Regions from separate parts of the Sphingobium sp. FW305-3-2-15-F-TSA7 genome, predicted to be linked through region 1. Evidence: predicted binding sites of a transcription regulator. Region 1 holds the regulator's gene; the other holds the start of a gene.

Region 1 (4,937 bases):
CTGATCGTCGACGACGACCGCGAGCATATAGGTGGGCGTGCCGTCCGACCGCAGCAGGATCATGTCGTCCAGCTCGGCATTGCGCACGACGACGCGGCCCTGCACGCGATCCTCGATCACCGATTCGCCCTCGCGCTCGGCCTTCAGCCGGATGACGAAGGGCGCGCCTTCGGGGGCGTCGGCGGGATCGCGGTCGCGCCAGCGGCCGTCATAGCGCATCGGCAGCTTGGCCGCGCGCTGCTGCTCGCGCAGCTCCGCAAGCTCTTCCTGCGTGGCGTAGCAGCGATAGGCATGGCCCGATTCGAGCATCGCATTGGCGACTTCGGCATGGCGCGCGGCGCGTGCGAACTGGAACACGGTATCGCCGTCCCAGTCGAGTCCCAGCCAGCGCATGCCGTCGAGAATCGCCTCGATCGCCGGCTCGGTCGAGCGCGCGCGATCGGTATCCTCGATGCGGAGAAGGAATTTTCCGCCATTGTGGCGGGCGAACAGCCAGTTGAACAGCGCGGTGCGCGCGCCGCCGATATGCAGGAATCCCGTCGGGGACGGGGCAAAGCGCGTGACGACAGGACGGGTTTCTTGGCTTGCGCCCACGCGCGGGTTCTCCACTATCGTACGATGGCCAGATCGACCGGCGACGCCCCTAGCATGGCTTCTTCGCAGCTGCAAAATAACATGCATGCGGCGCCTCTCGCCGTGCGCGAGCGGATCGAGACCTGGCTGGAGGCCGAGCGCGACCAGCTTGCGCTCTGGGTGCCGATTGGGCTCGGCGCAGGCGTTGCCGCCTGGTTCGTCCTGATGCCGGCCGGCCATTGGGCCGCTTTCCTGCTGCTGGCGCTGTCATGTGCGCTCGGCGGCGCGGCATTGGGGCTGGGCACATGGCTCGGCCGGGCGCTGGGCTGGTTCGGGCTGCTTGCCGCGATCGGCATGATGCTGATCTGGTGGCGCGCCGAACGCGTTGCGGCGCCGGTGCTGGCGCGACCGGCGGTGGTCAGTTTCCAGGCGCGAATCACCGAAGTGGACATGCTGCCCGCGCGTGGACTCGTGCGGCTGCTGCTCGAGCCGCGCGACGCGCCCGCGCTGCCCGAACGCGTGCGCGTCAATGTCCGCGAGGAGGATGCGCATGACGGGCTGCGTGCGGGGGCGACGATCGCGCTACGCGCGCGGCTGATGCCGCCGCCCGAGGCCGCCGTGCCCGGCGCCTATGATTTCGCGCGGCTTGCCTGGTTCCAGGGCATCGGTGCGACCGGACGCTCGCTCGGCCCCGTCACCATTGTCCAGGCCGGCGCGGCGCCCGTGCTTGCCGATACCCGTCAGCGCCTGTCCGCGCATATCCAGGCGCGACTCGCCGGTGGGGAGGGGGCGATCGCCGCGGCACTGGCGACCGGGGATCAAGGGGCGATTCCGGAGGAGGATGCCGAGGCGATGCGCCGTGCCGGCCTGTCGCATCTGTTGTCGATCAGCGGGCTGCACGTCACCGCGCTGGTCGGCGCGACGATGCTGCTGTTGCTGCGCCTGCTCGCGCTCAGCCCATGGCTGGCGTTGCGTCTGCCGCTGATGCTGATTGCGGCGGGTGGCGGCGCGGTGGCGGCAATCGGTTACACGCTGCTGACCGGGGCGGAGGTGCCGACGATCCGCTCGTGCGTGGCTGCGATCCTGGTGCTGATCGGCATCGCGATCGGGCGCGACGCGATCACGCTACGGCTGGTCGCGGCGGGAGCGACCTTCGTCCTGCTGCTCTGGCCTGAATCGCTGGTCGGGCCGAGTTTCCAGCTCAGCTTCGCCGCGGTCACCGCGATCATGGCGCTGGTCGAGCATCGGCGGATCAAGGCCTTGCTGGCGCGCCGCGAGGAAGGCTGGATGATGGGCACGGGGCGTATCCTGCTCGGGCTGCTGCTCACCGGCCTGCTGGTGGAAATCGCGCTGGCGCCGATCGCGATCCACCATTTCCACAAGGCGGGGCTTTATGGCGCGCTTGCCAATATCGTCGCGATCCCATTGACCACCTTCATCGTCATGCCGGTGGAGGCGGCCGCATTGCTGCTCGACATGGTGGGGCTCGGTGCGCCCTTATGGTGGGTTGCCGGTCAGGCATTGTCGCTGCTGCTGTGGATCGCGCACAGCGTCGCCGCGATGCCCGGCGCGGTTGCGGCGATGCCGGTCGTTCCCGATGCCGCTTTCGCGCTGATTGTTGCAGGCGGGCTGTGGATCGCCTTGTGGCGCACGGGCGCACGATGGCTGGGGCTGGCGCCGGTGGTGGTCGGCGCGCTCTGGGCACTGTCCACCCAGCCGCCCGACCTGCTGGTGACGGGCGACGGCCGCCATCTCGCCGTCCGTGTCGATGGTGGCTATGCGCTGCTGCGGCCACGCGCAGGCGACTATGTCCGCGACATGCTCGCCGAAAGCGCGGGGTTCGAGGGTGAACTGGCCGATCTCGACGCCGTGCGCGGGGCGCAATGCAGCCGCGACGCCTGCACGATCGAACTGATCCGGGGCACCAAGCGCTGGCGGCTGCTCGCCACGCGCAGCACCTATTTCGTCGATCCCGGCGAATTGCGCAAAGCCTGCCGTGACGCCGATATCGTGGTCAGCGAGCGCTGGCTGCCCGACTGGTGCGCGCCGCGCTGGATCAAGGCGGATCGCGCTTTGCTGGCGAAGACGGGCGGATTGACCATCGATCTCGCCGCCGGCCGGATCGAGACGGTCAAGCGCGCGGCGGACGATCACCCCTGGGCCGATCCGCCAAGACCGGCGGCGGCGATGCCGGCGTTTCGGCCCAATCCGTCATAGGTGTCATCGGGAAAATGGCGGCATTCAACGTCCGTCATTGCGAGCGGAGCGGGCCGAAGGCGGCCGCAGGCCAACCAATCCAGGGATGCATCAACCACTGGATTGCTTCGTCGCTTCGCTTCTCGCAATGACGATGTGGTCGAAGTCAGTACCCCTCAATAGCGCCGCAACAGCCCAGCCAGCTTGCCCTGGACCCGGATCTGGTCGGGCCGGTAACGCTGCGGGTCATAAGCGCGATTGGCGGGGTCGAGCCGAACCATCGCGCCTTCGCGGCGGAAATATTTGAGCGTCGCTTCGCTTTCGTCGACCAGAGCGACGACGATCTCGCCGTCGCGCGCCACGTCGGTGCGGCGGATCAGCGCGTAATCGCCGTCGAGAATCCCCGCTTCGACCATCGAATCGCCCGAAACCTCGAGCGCATAATGGTCGCCGGAGCCGAGCAGCGCGGCGGGGACGGAGAGCATGCTCTGGCCCTCCAGCGCCTCGATCGGCATGCCCGCGGCGATGCGGCCGTGCAGCGGAATCTCCAGCACGTCGTTGGCGGCGATCGGTATATGGCGCGGTGCGGCGGGCGCTGTCTGCTTCTTCACGGGCTTGGCGGCCGCACGCTCGGGCTGCTTCAGCACTTCCAGCGCGCGGGCGCGGTTGGGCAGGCGACGGATGAAGCCGCGTTCCTCGAGCGCGCTGATCAGCCGATGAACCCCCGATTTCGATTTGAGATCGAGCGCCTCCTTCATCTCCTCGAACGAGGGGGACACGCCGGTTTCCTCCAGCCTGTCGCTGATGAAGCAGATCAATTCATGTTGCTTGCGCGTGAGCATCGCATGTTCTCCGATGGAACGAACGAAGAACGTGTAGGAAACATCGGAGGGCGCGTCAAGCCGGAGCCTGATCGGTTGAGGTGGAAGCGCAAAGCGCTGCTTCCGAAAGCGTGAATCGGGCTCTCAACTTATTGCCAAGATTTCCGCCATTTCTCCGGCATCCGCTGCAGGAGCGCCCGCCGCACGGACGATCAGCGCGTTGGCGGAGGCGAGCGAGACCATCGCCGCGCTGTCCTGTTCGGTCGCCTGGATCACTTCGCCATTGGCCCACAGGCCGCGCAGATATTCGGCGCGGCCGCCGCATGCCGGCAATGGCGCGCCCAGCCTGACGCGATGGGTGGGCGGCAACGGATCGGCTGCGCCCTGCAGCGCGCGCACCAGCGGCAGCAGGAACAATGTCGCGGTGACGAAGGTCGAAACCGGATTGCCGGGCAGCCCGACTATGATCGCGTCGCCAAGCTTGCCGGCGAGCAGCGGTTTGCCCGGCTTCATCGCGATCTTCCAGAAATCGAGCGTCCCGCCGATCGCGTCGAGCACGGGGCGCACCAGATCGTGATCGCCCACCGACGCGCCGCCCGAGGTCACGATGATATCGGCACCGCGCGCGGCATCGAAGGCGGCGGCCAATGTGTCGAAATCGTCGCGCACGATCCCGCGATCGTCGACGATCGCGCCGTTGGGCTCCAGCATCGCGCGCAGCATGATCGCGTTCGATGCGGGAAGCTGTACGCCAGAGACCGGCTCGCCGGGGAGCACCAACTCGTCGCCCGTCGAGATCAGGGCGACGCGCGGCCGCCGTCCGACGCTCAGCCGACCATATCCGCCCATCGCGGCCAGCCCGATCCGTGCCGCCGTCAGCAGCGCGCCGTGTGCGACGAGGCGCTGGCCCCGTGCGAAATCGCTGTTGGCGGCGCGCACATGCTGGCCATGTCGGCGTGGGCCTTCGCCCGTCAATATCAGCGTGTCGCCGTCGCGCGCCGCCTCTTCCTGGATCAGGATCGTGTCCGCGCCGGCGGGGAGGGGGGCGCCGGTGAAGATGCGCATCGCCTCGCCGCCCGCGATCGCGCCGTCGGGCAGCGTGCCGGGCACGCTTTCCCCGGTCACGCGCCATGGGCCGGGTATGTCGGCGAAGGCGATGGCATAGCCGTCCATCGCCGAAAGGTCGGCGGCGGGCTGGCCGCGCGTCGCCGTGCAATCCTCGGCGAGATAACGGCCTGCGGCTTCGCCCAGCGGTAGCGTTTCGGCCGGAAGCGGTGTGGCCAGCGCGAGCAATCGCGTCTGCGCATCGGCGACGGGGAGGAGGGTGCTCATGAGCCGCCACCCACA
Region 2 (4,937 bases), on a different contig from region 1:
GCCGCCGAAAATGGCGAGCGGATAGGCCATCGCCCAGACCACCACACCCGCCAGGCTGACGACGATGACATAATGCGCCAGCGCCCCGATCGCGGAGGTGCCGGCATTGACGCCGACGACGAAGGCAAGCGCGATCACGCCGATCGGCGCGATCAGCAGCACCCAGCCGACAATGACCAGCATCGCCTGTTCGATCGCGGAGAAGAAACCGACGATCCGCTCGCGCGCCTCGGTGCCCAGCCGCGTGACCGCGATCGCGAACACGGTGACGAACAGGATCAGCGGCAGCATTGAATCGCTCGATGCGGCGGCGGCGATCGGGTTGGTCGGCACAATCGTGCGCAGGAAATCGAGAACGCTCGGCGCCTGGCCGACGCTTTCGGTGCGCGTGCCCAGCGCCGCGCTCAGCGCCTTGGCGGATTCACCGGGGATCGGCCAGAGCTGGAGCACCGCCGGCACGAGCAGCGCCGCGATGGTCGCGGAAAGCCACAGCACGATCGCGAACAGGATGACCGAGCGGAAGGCCAGCCGCCCGCCCCGCGCGCTGTCCGCGGTCCGGGCGATACCGGTGATCATCAGCGCGACCACCAAGGGCACGATCGTCATGCGCAGACCGTCAAGCCATAGCGTGCCGATCGGCTCCGCCACCTTGGCCAGGTCTCCCCACCCCGTCTGCCCTGCGATGATGCCGAGCGTGAGGCCGGCGACAAGGGCGATCAGGATGCGTGTGGTATTCGACATGACACAGGTTTAACGCGAAGCCGCATCGCGGCAAGCGGGAACGATGGCCTGGGCGTGTTCGTGCATATGCCCCCTAATTCGTTCTTCAGAGTCGGTCGCTATCACCGCTGCGCGAAGGACATTCCATCGTCATGCTGAACTTGTTTCAGCATCCAGGCCACAACCCGCACTGTTGCGTGGCTTTCGACATGGACCCTGAAACAAGTTCAGGGTGACGATGCGGGTCGCCTTGTCGACGGATTGGGCGTCGACCTAACCCTTGCACTGGCCATAGCCCGGCCCGCGCACCGCGCGGCCCGGCGTGGCGCCGGTATGTTCGCCGTCCTTGAGCACCTGCACGCCGTTGACGAAGACATGGCGCATGCCGGTGGCATAGACCTGGGGTTTTTCGAAGGTGGCATGATCGGTGATCGTCGCCGGATCGAAGATCGCGATATCGGCGAACAGGCCGGGCTTCAGCGAGCCGCGATCCTTGATGCCCAGGTTCGACGCGGGAAAGGCGCTCATCCGCCGGATCGCGTCGGGCAGGGTGATCACCTTTTCATCGCGGACATATTTGCCGAGCAGCCGCGCGAAATTGCCATAGGCGCGCGGATGCGTGCTCGATTTCAGGAACACGCCTTCGGGCGCCTGCGACGAGGCGTCCGATCCGAAACTCATGAACGGCAGCGCGACCTGCTTGCGGACATTGTCCTCGGTCATCATGAAATAGGTGGTGTCGATACGGCTGCCGTCCTCGATCACCAGGTCCATGGCGACTTCCTCGGCCGGCTTGCCACGTTCGGCCGCGACCTCGGCCAGCGACTTGCCGATATATTTGCGCAGCGCCGGATTCTTGAAACCGGTGAACTTCATATTGGCCGGGCCGACGCCGTAGAAATAATTCTCCCATGTCGTGGCAGGCTTCTTCATCTCCTCGGCCATGCGCTTGCGCGTCGCCGGATCCTTCATCCGCCCGATCCACGCCTCCAGCCCGCCATCCTGCGCCCAGGTCGGCATGGCCGCGTCGAGCCCGGTGGCGCCCGCGGGATAGGTGTACATGTCGGTGGTGATGCGCAGCCCCTCGGCGCGCGCGGCCTCGATCTTCGCGATCGCCTGGTCGTATTTCGCCCAGTTGGTCCGCCCCGCCATCTTGAGGTGATAGACCTCGGCCGGGGTCTTCGACTTGCGCGAGATCTCGATCAGCTCGTCGATCGATTCGAGCAGCCGGTCCCCTTCGGACCGCATATGGCTGATATACATGCCGCCGCATTTGCCCGCCTCGGCGGTGATCGCGATCAGCTCGGGCGTTTCGGCATAGGTGCCCGGCGCATAGATCAGCGAGCTGCCCACACCCATTGCCCCCTCGTCCATCGCCTGACGCACCAGCGCGCGCATCCGGTCGAGTTGTTCGGGCGTCGGATCGACATCCTTCTCGCCCAGTTCGTGGACACGCACCGTCTCCGCGCCGACGAAACTCCCGAAATTGGTCGAGACGCCCTTTTTCTCGAGAAAGTCGAAATAGCCGCCCAGCGTGGTCCAGCTGACGGGGAAATGCTCATCACCCTGGCGGCGCTCGGCAGCGGCCTTCATTTCCGGGCTCAGCGGCCCCATCGAACTGCCTTCGCCCATCACTTCCAAGGTCACGCCCTGGCGGATGTCGCTCTGCGACTTGCCGTCGATGATCAGCGAGACGTTCGCCCAGCTCAGCATGTTGATGAAACCCGGCGATACCGCGAGCCCGCGCGCATCGACTTCGGTCTTGCCCTTGCCCTCGACGCGCGGCGCGACCGCGACGATCCGGTCGCCCTTCACCGCGACGTCGCCGGTATAGCCGTCACCGCCCGAGCCGTCATAGATCGTGCCGCCGCGGATCACGACGTCATAGGCCGGGGGTGCTCCGGCGAAGGCCGCGGTGGTGGAGCAAAGGGCGAGGAGGAGGAGCGGGGTGCGTTTCATGGAGCCAGCCTAGCCGGGTTTTCAGGATTGGCAATTATCGAGCGCGACTGGAGCAATGTTTTTCCATTCGAGCAATCGACGCGTTCGAGCGACACGAAACCACGCAGCGTCTTGTCGCCCGTCGCCCCTCAACCCATCTACACCGTCGCGCGCCCGCTTGCGCTTCAAGAACAAATCTGGAACAAACCGGCCCATGCTGACTCATATTTCGGTGCGCGGCGCGCGCGAGCACAATCTGAAGGGCGTGGACGTCGAGATTCCGCGCGACACGCTCACAGTGATCACCGGGCTGTCGGGCAGCGGCAAATCGTCGCTCGCCTTCGACACCATCTATGCCGAGGGGCAGCGCCGCTATGTCGAGTCGCTGTCGGCCTATGCGCGCCAGTTCCTCGAACTGATGCAGAAACCCGATGTCGATCATATCGAGGGGCTGAGCCCGGCGATCTCGATCGAGCAGAAGACGACGAGCCGCAATCCGCGCTCGACCGTCGCGACGGTCACCGAGATCTACGATTATATGCGCCTGCTCTGGGCGCGTGTCGGCATTCCCTACAGTCCGGCGACCGGTCTGCCGATCGCGGCGCAGACCGTCAGCCAGATGGTCGATCGCGTGATGCAATTGCCGGAGGGCACGCGCTTCTACCTGCTCGCCCCCGTCGTGCGCGGCCGCAAGGGCGAGTATCGCAAGGAATTGCTCGAATGGCAGAAAGCGGGCTTCACCCGCGTCCGCATCGACGGCGAATTCCACGACATCGAAAGCGCGCCGGCGCTCGACAAGAAATACAAGCACGACATCGAAGTGGTGGTCGATCGCATCGCGGTCCGCGAGGGCATCGAGACGCGGCTGGCCGACAGTTTCGAAACCGCGCTGAAACTGGCCGATGGCCTGGCCTATACCGACATGGCCGACGGCCCGGTGCCTGGGCGCGAGACCGCGGGCGCCGATGGCGGCGCGATGAAGGGCGCCGGCGTGCCCGAGAACCGCATCGTCTTTTCGGAGAAATTCGCCTGCCCGGTCTCGGGCTTCACCATCGCCGAGATCGAACCGCGCCTGTTCAGCTTCAACGCGCCGCAGGGCGCCTGCCCGGCCTGTGACGGGCTGGGCGAGAAATTGCTGTTCGACGAGGATCTCGTCGTCCCCAACCATGCACTGAGCCTCAAAAAGGGCGCGGTCGTGCCCTGGGCGAAATCCAACCCGCCCTCGCCTTACTACATGCAGGTGCTCGCCAGCCTCGCGCGCGAGTTCGGCTTCTCGCTCGAAACCCCGTGGCAGGACCTGCCGGGCGAAGTGCGGCTGATCATCCTGCACGGCACCGGCGGCAAGCCCGTCACCCTGCGTTTCCAGGACGGCCGCAAATCCTATGAAGTGAAAAAGGCGTTCGAGGGCGTGATCGGCAATCTCAATCGCCGCATGCTCCAGACCGAAAGCGCCTGGATGCGCGAGGAACTGAGCAAATATCAGTCGGCCGCGCCGTGCGAGGTGTGTGAAGGCGCTCGGCTCAAGCCCGAGGCGCTCGCGGTCAAGATCGCGATGACCGATATCAGCACGGTCACCCATATGTCGGTGGTCGACGCGCTCCCCTGGTTCACCGATCTGCCCAACCATCTGAGCGACCAGCAGCGCGCGATCGCCGAGCGGATCCTGAAGGAGATCGTCGAGCGCATCGGCTTCCTCAACAATGTCGGGCTCGACTATCTCAATCTCGATCGCACCAGCGGCACGCTGTCGGGCGGCGAATCGCAGCGCATCCGCCTGGCCAGCCAGATCGGCAGCGGGCTTTCGGGCGTGCTCTACGTGCTCGACGAGCCGAGCATCGGCCTGCACCAGCGCGACAACGACATGTTGCTGGCGACGCTGCGCCGCCTGCGCGACCTCGGCAACACCGTGCTCGTCGTCGAACATGACGAGGATGCGATCCGCACCGCCGACCATATCATCGACATGGGGCCAGGCGCGGGCGTCCATGGCGGCGAGATCGTGGCGCAGGGCCGGCTGGAGGATATCCTCGCCAACGACAACAGCCTGACCGGCGACTATCTCGCCGGCCGCCGCGAAGTGCCGGTGCCGGCCAAGCGCCGCAAGGGCACGGGCAAGAAGCTGACGGTGCACAACGCGACCGCGAACAATCTGCGCGGCGTCACCGCGTCGATCCCGCTCGGCACCTTCACCTGCATCACCGGCGTCTCGGGATCGGGCAAGTCGAGCTTCACCGTCGACACGCTTTATGCGGCATCGGCGCGCGCGCTCAACGGCGCGC

The links. Region 1 encodes LexA, which represses DNA repair genes until DNA is damaged. Its sites were predicted from a motif close to GTTCCNCNCTTGTTCT; they were not measured.
Region 2: the regulator LexA is predicted to act here: its motif matches at 2,847-2,862, upstream of uvrA (excinuclease ABC subunit UvrA).

What each region holds. Positions count from the first base shown of each region.
Region 1 is NZ_JBYSZM010000010.1:80,500-85,436, forward strand. It holds gene gltX (glutamate--tRNA ligase) at 1-594, opposite strand, end outside; gene AC3WN8_RS09970 (ComEC/Rec2 family competence protein) at 676-2,790, shown strand; gene lexA (transcriptional repressor LexA) at 2,946-3,611, opposite strand; gene AC3WN8_RS09980 (molybdopterin molybdotransferase MoeA) at 3,735-4,922, opposite strand.
Region 2 is NZ_JBYSZM010000005.1:1,591-6,527, forward strand. It holds gene AC3WN8_RS04630 (dicarboxylate/amino acid:cation symporter) at 1-741, opposite strand, end outside; gene AC3WN8_RS04635 (N-acyl-D-amino-acid deacylase family protein) at 994-2,679, opposite strand; gene uvrA (excinuclease ABC subunit UvrA) at 2,873-4,937, shown strand, end outside.